3 regions of the Crenobacter sp. CS_VA4 genome follow, and region 1 is predicted to be linked to each of the others. Evidence: predicted binding sites of a transcription regulator. Region 1 holds the regulator's gene; each other region holds the start of a gene.

Region 1 (5,134 bases):
CGAGCACGTCGAGGAACACGCCGTGCAGCACCGTCGACACCGCCAGCGCGCGCGCCAGATAGATGCGCAGCACGTCCATCAGGTACGGGCTCTCGAGCCGCGAGGTCATCAGCGGCACGTTGTGCGTGTGACAGTAGTCACGCAAGAGCTTGGGGACGGTCTGGTTGTTGGCGACGATGACCACCGCCATTGTCTTGTGGAACAGCTGGTCGAGCGCGGTCTTGGCCGCCGACTGTTCGAGCCGGTTCAGGTAGTCCACTTCGGCCAGGCCGAGTACCTGGACGCGGTTCGGGTGAATGAAGTTGAGGTGGCCGACTAGCGCCAGGGTCGGGCGCTGGTCGACGTTGGCGATCTGGTTGTCGGCACCGCCGGTGCCCGCTACCCAGTTGAGGTCGAGCTTTTGCTGGTTTTCCTGGTAAAGCTTGCGTACCGTTATGCTGGGCATGGAGGGGTCATTCGCTGAGAAGACGGTGGATGGTAGGCAGATCGTTTTCGGTCAACAGGGTTTCGCGCAGGGTGCGGCTGGAGAAGCGCTGCGCCAGTTCCGAGAGCACCTGCAGGTGCAGGTCGGTCGCGGCCTCCGGCACCAAGAGCACGAACAGGCTCTGTACCGGCTTGCCGTCCGGCGCGTCGAACTGGATCGGTGCCTTCAACCGGATGAAGAAACCGGCCGCCTCCTTCAGGCCGCGGGCGCGGCCGTGCGGGATGGCGACGCCCTGGCCCAGCCCGGTCGAGCCGAGCTTCTCGCGGGCGAACAGGCAGTCGAACACCTCGCTGCGGGCGATGCCGTAGGCGTTCTCGACCAGCAGGCCTACTTGTTCGAACACCCGCTTCTTGCTCGCCACATCGAGGTCGAGGAGGATGTGGTCCTGGGTGAGGATTTTGCCGACTAGGCTCATGGCTTGTTACGCTGCGAATCACAAAAAACCGGCCAATTCTACGCCGAGGCAAGGCGGCTCGAAAGGGGCAGCCGGAAAAACAAAAACGGGAACCGCTGGTTCCCGTTTGCGTCAGGCGACGATCACAGCGTGCCTTCTTCGACCTGTGGCTGCGGGATAGGTGCCCGGCGTTGGTCCTGCTTTTCCTTGTGGCGCAGCACTTGGCGGTCGAGTTTGTCGACCAGCGCATCGATCGCGGCGTACATGTCCGAATCGGTGGCTTCGACATGGATGTCCTTGCCGGACAGATGTACGTTGACTTCGGCTTTCTGTATCAGTTTGTCGACAGAGAGGGTTACCGCTACATCGATCACGTTGTCTACGTGGCGGGTGACTCGATCCAGTTTGCTTTCGACATAGTCGCGTAGCGGCTGGGTAACTTCGAGGTGGAGACCGGTCAGTTTGAAGTTCATACCCTACTCCTTTTGGTGAAAACCGCCTGGCTTATCGTGCCTGGCAAGTGAGTGGTCCCTTATTGGATGGGTACAGCAGCGCTGGTTTTAAAGGGGCTACCTATAGTTTTTTGCGTTGGTTGACGGGCGGGATCTGCATCGCCTCGCGGTATTTGGCCACGGTGCGGCGGGCAACCTGTATGCCCAGCTTGGCCAGTTGGTCGGCGATGGTGCTGTCGGAGAGGGGGCGTTCGGCGTCTTCGCTGTCGATCATCTGGCGGATGCGCGCCTTGATCGCGGTGGCCGAGCACTCGCCGCCACCGTCGGTGTCGAGGGCACTGCCGAAGAAGTATTTGAGTTCGAATAAGCCGCGCGGACTCAGCAGATACTTCTGCGTAGTGACCCGGGACACGGTGGATTCGTGCAGTCCCAACTGGTCGGCGATGTCCCGCAAAATCAGCGGTCGCATCGCCACTTCGCCCTGTTCAAAGAACGCATGCTGCTGTTCGACAATAGCTTCCGACACTTTGAGAATAGTGTCAAATCGCTGTTGGATGTTCTTGATCAGCCACTTTGCCTCTTGCAGGCGGCCGGACAACTCGCCGGCGTTCTGGCGGCTCTCGGTGACGGTGCGAGCGTACATTGGGTTAATGTTGAGGCGCGGTACGGCATGCTGGTTCAGTTCGGCGAACCAGCGGCCCTTGCGCTTCCTGACGATCACGTCCGGGATCACGTAATGGGTCTCGCCCTCGCCGAAACCGGCGGCCGGGTGCGGGTTCAGTCGGCCGATCAGCGCCTGCGCGGCGCGCAGCGTGTCGTCGTCGGTGGCCAACAGTTTCTTCAGTTTGCCGAAGTCGCGGTTGCCGAGCAGCACCAGGTGGTTGCGCACGATCGCCTGGGCCAGCGCGTGGCCGGGCATGGCTGGGTCGAGGCGGGCCAGCTGCAGCGTCAGCGACTCCGACAGGTTGCCGGCGCCGACGCCGGCCGGGTCAAACTGGCGCAACAGCGCGAGGCCGACCGCCAGTTCGTCCTCGTCCACCTCCAGCTCGGCCGGCAGATTGGCCGCCAGCTCGTCGAGGCCGACGCTGAGGTAGCCGTCCTCGTCCAGCTCTTCGATCAGCAGCGTGACGATGGCGCGGTCGCGCTCCGGCAGCGACAGTTCGCCGAGCTGGGCGAGCAGGTGCTGGCGCAAGGTGACTGGGCAGGCCACGTTGAACAAGGGGTCGGGGTTGTCATCGTCGCCGTCGCGCGAACCGCCCTTGCCGCCGCCCCAGTCGGTCAGCTCGGCGCCGAGCGTGTCGCGCTCCTCGTTGCTGTTACTGCTCTCGTCGAAAGTCTGGTTGTCTTGCGTCGTATCGGCGGCATTGTCCGCCGGGCTGTCGCCGGTGGCCTGCATGTCGCCGCCGTGGTCGTCCGGCCGCTCCAGCAGCGGGTTGTCGAGCAGGAAGCGCTCGACCTCGGCCTGCAGGTCGAGGGTGGACAACTGCAGCAGTTTGATCGACTGCTGCAGTTGCGGGGTCAGCGTCAGTTGCTGCGCGACCTTCAGTTGCAAGGCTTGCTTCATGCCAACCGCCGTTTCCTCTCTTAGAGGTGGAAGTGTTCGCCCAGGTACACTTCGCGCACTCTTTCGTTGGTGACCAGCTCTTCGGGCAGTCCCGAGGCCAGCACCGCGCCTTCGCTGATGATGTAGGCGCGATCGCAGATGCGCAGCGTTTCGCGCACGTTGTGGTCGGTGATCAGTACGCCGATGCCGCGCTCGCGCAGGAAGGAAATGATCTTCTGGATGTCGATCACCGCGATCGGGTCGACGCCGGCGAACGGTTCGTCGAGCAGGATGAAGCGCGGTCGGGTGGCCAGCACCCGGGCGATCTCGACCCGGCGCCGTTCACCGCCGGACAGCGCCAGCGCGTTGCTTTCGCGCAGGTGGGCGACGTTCAGGTCGTCGAGCAGCAGGTTGAGCTCGTTTTCCAGCTGCTCGCCCTTCAGGCCGCTGATCTCGAGCACCGCGCGGATGTTGTCCTCGACCGTCATCTTGCGGAAGATCGACGCTTCCTGCGGCAGGTAGCCCAGGCCCATTCGAGCGCGCTGGTGGATCGGCAGGCTGGTGATGTTCCGGCCATCGAGGTGGATCACGCCGTCATCGGCGGCGATCAGGCCGACGATCATGTAGAAGCTGGTGGTCTTGCCGGCGCCGTTCGGGCCGAGCAGGCCGACCACTTCGCCGCTCTGGATGTCGAGCGACACGTCGCGCACGACGCTGCGCTTCTTGAAGCGCTTTTTCAGGTGGGCAACGGTGAGAACGCTATTGGTCATGGTTTGCTGCTGCCGGTCTTGCCGCCGCCGGTGGTCTGCGGCTGCAGGATGACGGTAACGCGGCCGCTGTTCGGACCGCTGGCGCTGCCGCCTTTCACCTCGTACTGTTCGCTGTCGGTGTTGTAGGTAATCACGTTGCCGACCACCAGATCCTCATTGCGCTTGACGCGGGCGTTGCCGGTGAGCACCGCCAGGTTGGTGATGGTGGTGTAGTCGAGGCGGCTGCCCTGGCCCTCGATCCACTCGTTCTTGCCTTCGACCTTCTGGCGGAAGGTGACCGGCTTGCCGAACGCCACCAGCGTCTGGTTGCCCTTGTCGTCGCGGGTGACGGTGACCTCGTTGGCGTTCACCTTCAGCGTGCCCTGAATCACCACCACATTGCCCTTCCAGACCGTGATGCCCTTGAGCTGGTCGAGCGTGCCGTTGTCGGCGGTGATCTGGATCGGCTTGTCGCGGTCGGCCTTTTCGGCGTGCGCGAACGAGGCCGCGAACGCAAGCGTGAGGCCCAGCGTGAGAAGTCGCTTACGGTTTGACATAAGTTGCCTTTGCTTGGGAATGGAGCGTGACGAGGCCCGCCTTCTGGTCATAACTGAAACCGACCGAATTCACCACCGACTGGCCGTAGTGCACGGTGACCGGCGTCGACGAGTGGGCCAGCCCCTTGCCCGTGTCGGCCCACAGCGCCGTGGTGACCATCGTGGTCTCAGGATCCTTGGCGGTGGCGGGCTTGAACAGGGTCGCCTTCTTGTCGTAGAACGCGATCTTGGTCTTGGTGTCGTAGCGACCGACCTCACCCTGTATCTGGTACTGCATCACGCCGTTTTCAAATACCTTGAGCCGTGGCGTCTCGAAGTACATCTCGTGCTTGTCCGGGTACTGCCACATCCGCGTCGCGGTCAGCCGGTCCTGCAGCAGCCCCTGCGGGCCGAAACGGGTGGCGGTGAAGTTCTCGGCGACGAACTCCGGCTTGTTCGGGTCGAGCTGCTGCTCGCTCGGCATCCAGCGCGACACCTGGTCGAGCCAGAAGGTCAACAGTGCCATCAGTCCGACCAGCGCGATCACGAAGGGGCGGTGGGAGCGGATCATGCGAGGTAGGACTCCATCGCCGCCTCGAAGGTGCCCTGCGCCTGCATGATCAGTTCGGTCAGTTCGCGCACCGCGCCGCGGCCGCCGGAGGCACCGGTGACGTAGTGGGCGTGCTGGCGCACCAGGCTCGGCGATTCGGGTACCGCGGCGGCCAGCGCGACGCGGCGCATCACCGGCAGATCGACCACGTCGTCGCCGATGTAGGCGCACTCGTCGACGCTGACGCCACTCTCATCCAACAGCTTGGCGAGCGCCTCGCGCTTGTCGTGAATGCCGGCGTAATAATAGTCGATGCCGAGGCCGCGCGCGCGGTGCGCGACGCCCGGTGCGTCACGGCCGGTGATGATCGCCAGCTTCACCCCGCTGGCCTGCAGCATTTTCAGCCCATGGCCGTCCAGGGTGTTG
Region 2 (5,134 bases), on a different contig from region 1:
TCTCGCCAAAAGAAAGTACCCAAAGAAAATGCGACCCCAATGCACTGGCCTTCGGCTTCCCTCGCGCCTGCCAAGCGGCCAGGCGCCGCCGAACTCGCGGGCGGCTAACGTCCGCCCGCTCGAACAAGCGGCGGCTTAAAACCTGGCCGCTTGACGATCGCTCGGCAGCGCAAAGGGGATGGGCAGGATGATTGCAGCGGATGTGGATTTGAATGGTTAAAAAAAAACCGGCGGCCAGTTTATGAGCTAAATTACCCGCAGATTTTCAAACCAAACAATGTCGTGAATATCGCCTACGGTCACCCATTCCCCTTCGACGCCGCCGAGGACGGCACGGCCAACGGGGGTAGTCGGCGAGCACTGTCCGAGTGCCGACATAGTCGGCGCGAGTTGCGCAGCCGCCCGTTGGCCGTGGCGCCCGCAGGGCAGCCCGCGTAGCGGGCCGGTGTCGCAGGGTCACCTTTTCTTTGGGTACTTTCTTTTGGTGAGGCAAAAGAAAGTACCTCGCCGGTCGGGCGAGACCGACAAAGCCTCCATTCACAGAAACGTGCCCTACGGCATCCCTCCCCGAATTCCCTAAATTCCGTGAAGAACCTTTTTCATTCCTGCTCCATCAGCGGCTGCGCAAACGGCCGAGCCACTCCGGCCGGCCGCGGAACGCCAGTGGCTCGCCCCTGAGCGGCGCCAGCACCCGTTCGTAGCGCTCCAGCCATTCGCCCCGCCCGGCATGCGCCGCGCCGGCCTCGAGCAGGCTGGCGTTGTCGCGCACCAGCACCTGCCACAGCCGTGCGTCGTCCGGCCGCTCGACGAGCGTCGCGTAGTCGGCGATCAGCGACGCCTGTTGCTCCAGGCCGTAATCGGCCAGCGTCGCCGTCGCGTCGAGCCGGTAACGGTACGGCTCGCGGCGCAGCCGCAACGCCCGGGTCACGACGATCAGCGCGCCGCGCCAGCACACCGGGCAGCCGTTCTGGTATTGCCAGGCGTGCACCAACTCGTGGACGAAGGTATTGAACAGGCGCAGCCCGGAAGCGTTGGCCGAATCGGCCAGCGGCACCGCGCAAAAGTCGCGGCAGTACCAGCCGCGCGGGAAGTACAGTTTGCCGAACGGCGCCATCGGCACCCGTGCCAGGTGCAGCCAGCCGCGGTCGTGCACCCCTACCCTGCCGGGGTCGAACGAGGCGCCAAACAACCGCCCTGCCAGCGCGCGCTCGGCGGCGGTCAACGGCCGGCCACTCACGTTCGCGCGTCGAGACCGAGGGTGCGGATCAAACGGGACATGGGCTTGCTCCTCGGAAGAGCCTGTTCATAATCTTGCTGCGCGGCCCTGATCGGGGCTCATGCGCTCGGCGTGCGAATCTAGTGATTCGCTCAGCGATCGGAAATCCTCATGGACACCACGTCCATTCCGGTTTCTGCGCTGCTCTTCACCCCGCTGAGGCCCGCTCGCGACAGATTCTGAACAGGCTCTAAGAACGGGGGGCATCGGATAAAGGAACTTCTTTCGTTCGCTATAGCCCAAGCCACAGCTCTTATCGAGAGGCGCGTTCAAGCCGCGGTCATGCCATTGCAGCCAGCGCCGAGGGCATCTTCTGCGTTGCGCTCAAGTATCTGATTCTCATCCTTGAAACACAAACGCCCACCTGTACGCCCCCTCAAACCCGCGCCAAATCAACACGCCGCACTCTAAGCCAACGCGTCTGAAGCCTTGCCGGAGCATTGCCCCCCCCAATTGCCCCGAAAGTTGTTTCAAAAACGGCACAAAACCACCCCACCCCAAATTCTCGCTATTCACCCGTCCTTACCGGATAAGGCTTCCGAATGGCTGGCACGGCACATGCATAAGAAGCAGCAGGAAAAATGCTTCTTGGGAGTGTGAGATGAACCAGCGCAGAACCGGGCTCGTCGCCTTGTCCATGCTGTTTGTGCCGCTCTGCCAGTCCGTGCTGGCCGCGCCGGGCAGCGGCGATAACTATTCGGCGCCGATCGTCATCACCAGACCAGTTGCCGACCGCATCGCCTATCGCCCGGACTTGCCCCGTAGCACTCACCCATCGACGGTGGAGACCTCGCCGGCAGCAACCGTCTTATCGGCCACCGATAAGTTCGCAGCCCAGACCCGGGCGCTCGACGAGGCCCTGCTGGCCAGCACCAGCACGGGCCACCCGCCCAGGTCTGCCGGTATGGCCGACTCGGGCATCGCCTCGCTGATTACCAGCGCCACAGGCTCCAATGCCGGCTCGCTGCCCCAAAGCCCGCTCGGCTCCAGTTTGGGCGGTTCTGGCGGCGGCAGCATAAGTCATTCCATTACGGCGGCTACCTCAACCATATCGAATACCCTCACTCAGGCATTCGGCAGGTAATAACGCAACCAAGTCAGCGGGATGGCAGCATCATTGCGCGCCGCCGACCGGAGAATATCATGACACGCACGCTTATTATTTTACCAGTCTTGATGGCCGCGACCTGCTGCTTTGCCGACGACACGGCCAACATTATTAATAGCGGCGAAAGCAATACCGGGATTACCTCGCTAAACCAGGCAGCGGGCGTCGGCAATCAGCAACTCAACCTGCGCAGCCTGGCAATAGGCGGCGAAGCAGGCCTAGCGTTATCGGAGGCCAGCCAATCGATCTTCTTGGACAAAGAGGCCTTGGCCGTCGTCGACGCGATAAAAAAATACCCGCATAGCGCCATTATTGGCGGCAGCTCCTTTTCCCATAGCCACGGCATCCTCGGCATCAACCAGAGTGCCGGCGCATTTAACCAAACCAACAATCAGGCCACGATTAATTTCACCACCGGAAAAAGCACTGGCAATACCCAAAACACGATCTATACCTTGGATAACGCCGCCCTGCTAAAAGCTAATGCCACCGGTGAAAGCAAAACCGCACAGAATAAACTAGCACGCAACAATAAAACCTTTATCGCCGATACAGCCTTTCAGGACACCTCGGGCATTGTTCAAATAAATCAAGTTGCCGGGGTAATGAATCAAGCCGTCAACGCGGTGACGGTGAATGTAGTTGCCCAGCCTCTGGGCCATTAACCCACGCACCCGCGCCTGGTGTGTGGTCTTCTAAAGCAAACTGGAGAAATAACATGAAATGCTCGCTTCAATACACTCTGCTCTTCAGCGCCTTGCTCGGCATCTACGGTGCTGCTCATGCTGAGACAAGTACCAACCTTAACGTCAACAACAACATTACCGTCAACAACGACCCGTCCTACAACTTCGAGGACACCAGTGAAACCGAGATCAATAATGAGCTGACGGTCGACGTCGAATTGAACATCGAGAAGGAACTCACGACCGACGAGGGCGCGGTCGCGTCCGCCCGCGATACGCAGAAACTGCTCAATTTCGAAGGGGGTGGTGGCGGCAACGACCCGGCTACCGCCTCCGTCGAAGACAGCGTGAATGACAACTCGGGCGTTGCCGCTCTGAACGTCGCCGGCGGCGTTGCCAACCAGCAGGCCAACGAGGTGGCCATCGCGTCCAACAACAACTCCATGGAAGATGATGATTCTGCTAGGGTCGCCGCCGCCGATTCGGGCTTCGAGCAAATGATCCAGAGCAGTAATCAAGACTTCGGTAGCGATACAGGCACGGCCGAGATCGAGGACGGCTCGGTTTCTAGAAACGCGGGCAACGCCACTGTCAACGCCGCGGCCGGCGTCGGCAACCAGCAGAAGAACACGCTCGCCCTCGCCTATCAAGCCAGCTTCGCAGGCGACGAGGAGGAAAAAGTGGACCCGATCGAGCTGATCGACGCTCACGCCGCCAGTGCCCAAATCATGACCGGTGTTAGTTGGGATCAACAAGGCGATGAGGAGGCTTCGGCAGAATATACGGCCACCCTGGAAGAGTCGGCCAACGACAACACCGGCGTTGTCGGGGTGAACATCGCCGCCGGCATGAACAACCAGCAGGGCAACGCGGTGGCCATTGCCAGCACCGAGATGACCGATCTGGCGAAGGCCATCGCCGGTGGCTTCCAGGTGATCGATGGCTGGGACTATGAATTCCACGATGTGACTAACACCGCCACTGTAGACGGCTCGATGAACAGCAACACTGGCAATATCGGGGTGAACGTGGCCGCCGGCTTCGGCAACCAGCAGGCTAACCTGCTGGCCATCGCCTCCTCATCCTCATCGAAATAAGAGTGCCCCTTTGAACGATGCTTATCTCGAGGAGGACCCGGCCTCATGATTGGGGCCGGGTATTTACTATGACACGACGCGTTCTGCCGCCCCATTTCTTGCTGGCTTTGACCCTGCTGGCGCACTCCGCCCTGGCCGTTTCGGCCAGCATGATCGTTCCGGGCTACACCGGGCTGGATCAGCCGGTAAAACGGGTGAAAAGCCTGCGCGACCTTCGCTTTACCAACGTCGTCGAACAGAAAACCGATTTCAGCTGCGGCGCCGCGACCATGGCGACGCTGCTTCGTTATGGCTTCAACCGGCCGGTCAGCGAAGAAGAAGTGATCGCCGGCATGATGGCCGGCGCCAATCCGGAAACGGTGCGCAGGGACGGCTTCTCGATGCTGGACATGAAGCACTACGCCAATCACATCGGCCTGCGCGCCAGCGGCTTTCTGCTGGACGCGAGCCGCTTGGCCCAGTTGAAACTGCCGGCCATCGTCCTGATCGACATCGGCGGCTACAAGCACTTCGCCATTCTGAAGTCCTACACCAGAGACTGGGTGTATCTGGCGGACCCGGCGGTTGGCAACCGGACCGTAGCCACCGACACGTTCAAGAAGCAATGGAACGGGGTGTTGCTGGTCTTGGCCGGAAAAGGTTACCGCCTGGACACCCCCCTGCTGGGGGCATCAAGCACTCTGTCGGCACGCAACGCGATTACGAACATGGGCCAACCGGTGCCGATCGCCGAATTGCTGGAATTCGGCTTCCAGCACAGCGACTTTTTCTAGACGGATTCTTTACACGTCCAGCTAAGGGCCGCTAACAAAAATCAGCGTAGCGACCTTGGTTAGGCGTGCTGCCGCAGACAGTTACGAGTAGTACGGCAAGGCAGCACAACAACGCCAAGGGATTTTTGTTAGTGGCTCGAAGGGAGGAGACCATCATGCGACGGTTAATATTAGTGCATGGACTGCTAGTGGCA
Region 3 (5,134 bases), on a different contig from region 1:
GCACAAGATGGCCGACGCCGGCGAGCTGCTGCCAGTGCGGGTCGACGGCCTGCAGGGCGATAGCTTCGTCGCGGTGGAGCTGGCGTCGCTGCTGGCCGACGCGGCCGAGGGGCGGCTCGCGTCGAGCGTGACCAGCCTGCTGTCGCCATTCGACCCGGTGGTGTGGGACCGCAAACGCGCCGCCGAGCTGTTCGGCTTCGACTACCGGCTGGAGTGCTATACGCCGGGGCCCAAGCGTCGCTACGGCTACTTCGTGCTGCCCTTATTGAGCCGCGGCCGGCTGGTCGGCCGGCTCGACGCCAAGGCGCACCGCGCACAGGGGGTGTTCGAGGTGAAGTCACTGCATATCGAGGACGGGGTGCGGTTGACGCAACGGTTGGCGACCGACCTGCGCGCCGCGCTGGCACGCTGTGCCGCCTGGCACGGCACGCCGCAGGTAGCGATCAAGCACGCGCCGGCCGGCTGGGCCGCGGCGCTGAGTCCGGAGGCGGTCATCGAACCGGCCTGAGGGCAGGCCGAACGAAAACCCCCGTCCGGGTAGGACGGGGGTTTTTAATGGACTCAGGGTTGGCCGAACCGGTTCGGCCAACGTCGACCAATAAAAAACGGCAGCCGAAGCTGCCGTGTCACAGGGTCGAACCTGAAAATCTTACAGGCTGTAGTACATCTGGAATTCAACTGGATGGGTGGTCATGCGGATCAGGTTGACTTCTTCCATCTTCAGATCGATGTACGACTGGATCCAGTCCTTGCTGAACACGCCGCCGCGGGTCAGGAACTCGTGGTCGGCTTCCAGCGCGGCCAGGGCTTCTTCCAGGCTGGCGCACACGGTCGGGATCAGCTTGTCTTCTTCCGGCGGCAGGTCGTACAGGTTCTTGTCGGCCGCGTCGCCCGGGTGGATCTTGTTCTGGATACCGTCGAGGCCGGCCATCATCAGCGCCGAGAAACACAGGTACGGGTTGGCCAGCGGGTCCGGGAAGCGCGCCTCGATGCGGCGGCCTTTCGGGCTCGCCACGTGCGGGATGCGGATCGAGGCCGAGCGGTTCTTCGCCGAGTACGCCAGTTTCGTCGGCGCTTCGTAGTGCGGAACCAAACGCTTGTACGAGTTGGTGCCCGGGTTGGTGATCGCGTTCAGCGCCTTGGCGTGCTTGATGATGCCGCCGATGTAGTACAGCGCGGTTTCCGACAGGCCGCCGTAGCCGTCACCGGCGAACAGGTTCTGGCCGTCTTTCCAGATCGACTGGTGCACGTGCATGCCCGAGCCGTTGTCGCCGACGATCGGCTTCGGCATGAAGGTGGCGGTCTTGCCGTAGCTGTGCGCCACGTTGTGCACCACGTACTTCAGGACCTGGGTCCAGTCGGCGCGCTGGGTCAGCGTGCTGAACTTGGTGCCGATTTCGTTCTGGCCGGCGGTGGCCACTTCGTGGTGGTGCACTTCGACCGGCACGCCCAGCTCTTCCAGGATCAGCACCATCGCCGAACGCAGGTCTTGCGACGAGTCGACCGGCGGGACCGGGAAGTAGCCGCCCTTCACGCCCGGACGGTGGCCCATATTGCCGCCTTCATAGTCCTTGCCGGACGACCAGGCCGCTTCCTCGGCGTTGATCTTGACGAAGGTGCCCGACATGTCGGTGTTCCAGGTCACGCTGTCGAAGATGAAGAATTCCGGTTCCGGGCCGAAGTAGGCGGTGTCGCCGATGCCGGTGGCCTTCAGGTACGCTTCGGCGCGCTTGGCGATCGAACGCGGGTCGCGGTCGTAGCCCTTGCCGTCGGCCGGGTCGACCACGTCGCAGGACATGAACAGCGTCGGTTCGTCGAAGAACGGGTCGATGCGGGCGGTGGCCGGGTCGGCCATCAGCAGCATGTCGGACGCCTGGATGCCTTTCCAGCCGGCGATCGACGAACCGTCGAAGGCGTGGCCGCGTTCGAACCATTCTTCACCGTCTTCGACCAGGATGCGGGCCGGGATCGATACGTGCTGTTCTTTGCCCTTGGTGTCGGTGAAACGCAGATCAACGAATTTGACATCGTTGTCCTGAATCATCTTCAAAACATTCGCAACCGCCATGATGTTTTCTCCTGCGCTAGGCGCGATGAAAGTCGGAAAGCTAAATTTCTACAATCGGGGTCAAGCAGGAACCGTGCCAGCCCCAAAACCGAGGGACGAACCATTCTGGCACAGGAAAAATGCCGCGTCATGCCGTTCGGCACCGCCCCAGTGTGGTGCATCAACAAATCAATGCACCGTTATAGTGCATTTTGCGCGACGAGCGTGCATTGCCGCGGTGCAGCGCTTTGCTGAATAATGGGGAATGTGTCAGGGGCCGGTCAAACCGCCGGCTTCGTGCCAGGGCCGCCCGGCGACAATTCCACCAATACGGGCCGGCCAACCCACACAAAGGACCTTCAAGAAATGAGTGATCTCGCTTCCATCCTGGCGCAGGCCGCCGAGCGCGGCCGGCAGCTCGGCCTGCCGTACAGCGGCGCGCTGACGCCGACCGAGGCGCAGAGCCTGCGCGAACAGCGGCCCGACGCGGTGCTGGTCGACGTGCGCAGCGCCGCCGAGTGGCAGTTCGTCGGCGTGGTGCCAGACGCACTGCGCATCGAGTTGCGCACCTTTCCGGGCATGCAGCCGAACCCGAACTTCGTCGCGCAGCTGGGCGCCGCGGTGCCGCTCGAGGCGACCGTGCTGTTCATGTGCCGCAGCGGCGCCCGCTCGGACGAGGCGGCGCGACTGGCGCGTTCGGCCGGCTATACGCAGGCCTACAACGTGCTCGAAGGTTTCGAGGGCGACAAGGACGAGCAGGGCCACCGTGGCACCGTCAGCGGCTGGAAGGCGCACGGCCTGCCGTGGCAGCAGGGCTGAGCCGGCGCGCCACGCCTTGATGTTTGGCCCCAATCGCGGCAAAGTGGTCGATTGATACGCCGCGCGCGGCCGACGCTATTTCCCTCTTTCAAGAAGACAGATCATGACTGACCGTTATGCCGTTATCGGGAACCCGGTTTCCCACAGCCAGTCCCCGTTCATCCACACCGAATTCGCCCGTCAGACCGGCCAGGACATCCAGTACGACCGACTGTTCGCCGAGCTCGACAAGTTCGACGAGGTGGTCGGCCAGTTCATCAAGGACGGTGCCCGTGGCCTCAACATCACCCTGCCGTTCAAGGGCAACGCCTACCGCATGGCCACCGAGCTGACCGAGCGCGCGCGCGCCGCCGAGGCGGTCAACACGCTGACCTTCAAGGGCGGCAAGATCTACGGCGACAACACCGACGGCGTCGGCCTGGTGCGCGACATCGTCAACAACCTCGACTTCCCGATCGCCGGCCAGCGCGTGCTGATCCTCGGCGCCGGCGGCGCGGTGCGCGGTGTACTGGCACCGATCCTGGCCGAGAAGCCGGCGTCGCTGACCATCGCCAACCGCACGCTGATCAAGGCCGAGGCGCTGGCGCACCAGTTCGCCGGCTGGGGCAAGGTCGAGGCGGTCGGTTACGAGGCGCTGGCCGGTCGCCAGTTCGACATCGTCATCAACGCCACCTCGACCAGCCTGTCCAACGAGCTGCCGCCGCTGCCGGCCGGCGTGTTCACCGCGCGCACGCTCGCCTACGACATGGTGTACAGCAAGGGCCTGACCCCGTTCCTGCGCCGCGCGCAGAGCGAAAACGCCGGCATGCTGGCCGACGGGCTGGGTATGCTGGTCGAGCAGGCGGCCGAATCGTTCCACATCTGGCGCGGCGTCCAGCCGGAAACCCGCAAGGTCACCAACGAACTGCGAGACCTACTCGCCTGACCGATGCGGCTTATCCTCAAGATCGGGGCGGCATTACTTGCCGCCCTTTTGCTGTACAACCTGTGGATCTTCGGCCACATCGTCTACTGGCGCTATAACAACCCGTCGGCCAGCGCGTTCATGACCGAGCGCCTGGCGGTGCTGCAGCAGGACGACCCCGGCGCCGAGCTGCGCTACCAGTGGGTGCCGTACGAGCGCATTTCGGCCAACCTCAAGCGCGCGATCGTCGCCGCCGAGGACGCCAAGTTCGTCGATCACGAGGGCTTCGACTGGGACGGCATCGAGGCGGCGTTCCAGAAGAACGTGAAGCAGGGCCGCATCGTCGCCGGCGGTTCGACGATCAGCCAGCAGCTGGCGAAGAACCTGTTCCTGTCTAGCAAGAAGACGCCGTGGCGCAAGCTCGAGGAGGCGGCGATCACGGTGATGCTCGAAGCGGTGATGGACAAGCGCCGCATCTTCGAGATCTATCTGAACGTGATCGAATGGGGCAACGGCGTGTTCGGCGCCGAGGCGGCCAGCCGCCATTACTACCGTACCGGTGCGGCCAGCCTATCGGCCGGCCAGGCCGCCAAGCTCGCCGCGATGGTGCCCAACCCGCGTTATTACGACGAGCACCGCAACGCCCGCGGCCTGGCGAAGAAGACCCGCATCATCGCCGCGCGGATGCGCTTCGCCGACGTGCCCTGAGCCGTCGTCACCACGACCCGATCTGCTGTTCATCGAAGGTTGGCCGAAACCGTTTCGGCCAACCTTTTTTCCTACCCGCTATCCCGCCCAAAGCCCCGTCTGGCAAGCCCCGGCGCCGCTGTGTTAAAATCACGTGTTTTCCATTTCGACCGCGCCAAGCGCGCGGTTTGACCATGGACTTGCCCGGTTACCCTTTAATACGTAGTCGTTTAACTACCCCTATCTGATTCCTGCCGTTGGTCCGTCGATGCGCCACAAGCCGCATCCGCCGCAACGGCGGTAAGGAGGCGTGCATGACGGTTCTCGAAAGAAAACCCACCGATCGTCTGCAAGACAACCTGAACCAGGTCCAGCGCTTGCTCGAGCGCCAGCGCCTGGTCGAAGAGCTCGTCCATAGGCAGGAAGAGTCCCGCCATGAGCCGGCCGACAAGCAGCAGCTGGTCGAAAACCTGCTCCACAAGCAGAACCTGACCGAGCTGCAGCAGAAGCTCGCCCAGCTGCACCCGGCCGACATCGCCTACATCCTCGAATCGCTGCCGCTCGACGACCGCCTGCTGGTCTGGGAGATGGTCAAGAGCGAGGACGACGGCGAGATCCTGCTCGAAGTGTCCGATGCGGTGCGCGAGTCGCTGATCGAGGCGATGGACAGCGACGAG

The links. Region 1 encodes sigma-54, which starts transcription at its own class of promoters, with help from an activator protein. Its sites were predicted from a motif close to CTGGCACGCTTCATGCTT; they were not measured.
Region 2: a site for sigma-54 is predicted at 1,823-1,840, ahead of ACZ2IA_RS04380 (FapA family amyloid fibril periplasmic chaperone). Genes of this name have one in related genera too.
Region 3: a site for sigma-54 is predicted at 2,131-2,148, ahead of glnA (glutamate--ammonia ligase). Genes of this name have one in related genera too.

Annotation. Positions count from the first base shown of each region.
Region 1 covers NZ_JBVMAE010000028.1:3,380-8,513, reverse strand. The annotation lists gene hprK (HPr(Ser) kinase/phosphatase) at 1-445, opposite strand, end outside; gene ptsN (PTS IIA-like nitrogen regulatory protein PtsN) at 453-899, opposite strand; gene hpf (ribosome hibernation-promoting factor, HPF/YfiA family) at 1,022-1,351, opposite strand; gene ACZ2IA_RS18845 (RNA polymerase factor sigma-54) at 1,452-2,894, opposite strand; gene lptB (LPS export ABC transporter ATP-binding protein) at 2,915-3,643, opposite strand; gene lptA (lipopolysaccharide transport periplasmic protein LptA) at 3,640-4,179, opposite strand; gene lptC (LPS export ABC transporter periplasmic protein LptC) at 4,166-4,729, opposite strand; gene ACZ2IA_RS18825 (KdsC family phosphatase) at 4,726-5,134, opposite strand, start outside.
Region 2 covers NZ_JBVMAE010000003.1:187,768-192,901, forward strand. The annotation lists gene ACZ2IA_RS04375 (hypothetical protein) at 614-1,237, opposite strand; gene ACZ2IA_RS04380 (FapA family amyloid fibril periplasmic chaperone) at 1,878-2,360, shown strand; gene ACZ2IA_RS04385 (FapB/FapC family functional amyloid domain-containing protein) at 2,420-3,049, shown strand; gene ACZ2IA_RS04390 (FapB/FapC family functional amyloid domain-containing protein) at 3,103-4,167, shown strand; gene ACZ2IA_RS04395 (C39 family peptidase) at 4,236-4,940, shown strand; gene ACZ2IA_RS04400 (hypothetical protein) at 5,096-5,134, shown strand, end outside.
Region 3 covers NZ_JBVMAE010000008.1:75,204-80,337, forward strand. The annotation lists gene ACZ2IA_RS09645 (winged helix-turn-helix domain-containing protein) at 1-508, shown strand, start outside; gene glnA (glutamate--ammonia ligase) at 650-2,068, opposite strand; gene ACZ2IA_RS09655 (rhodanese-like domain-containing protein) at 2,414-2,866, shown strand; gene aroE (shikimate dehydrogenase) at 2,970-3,791, shown strand; gene mtgA (monofunctional biosynthetic peptidoglycan transglycosylase) at 3,795-4,478, shown strand; gene mgtE (magnesium transporter) at 4,772-5,134, shown strand, end outside.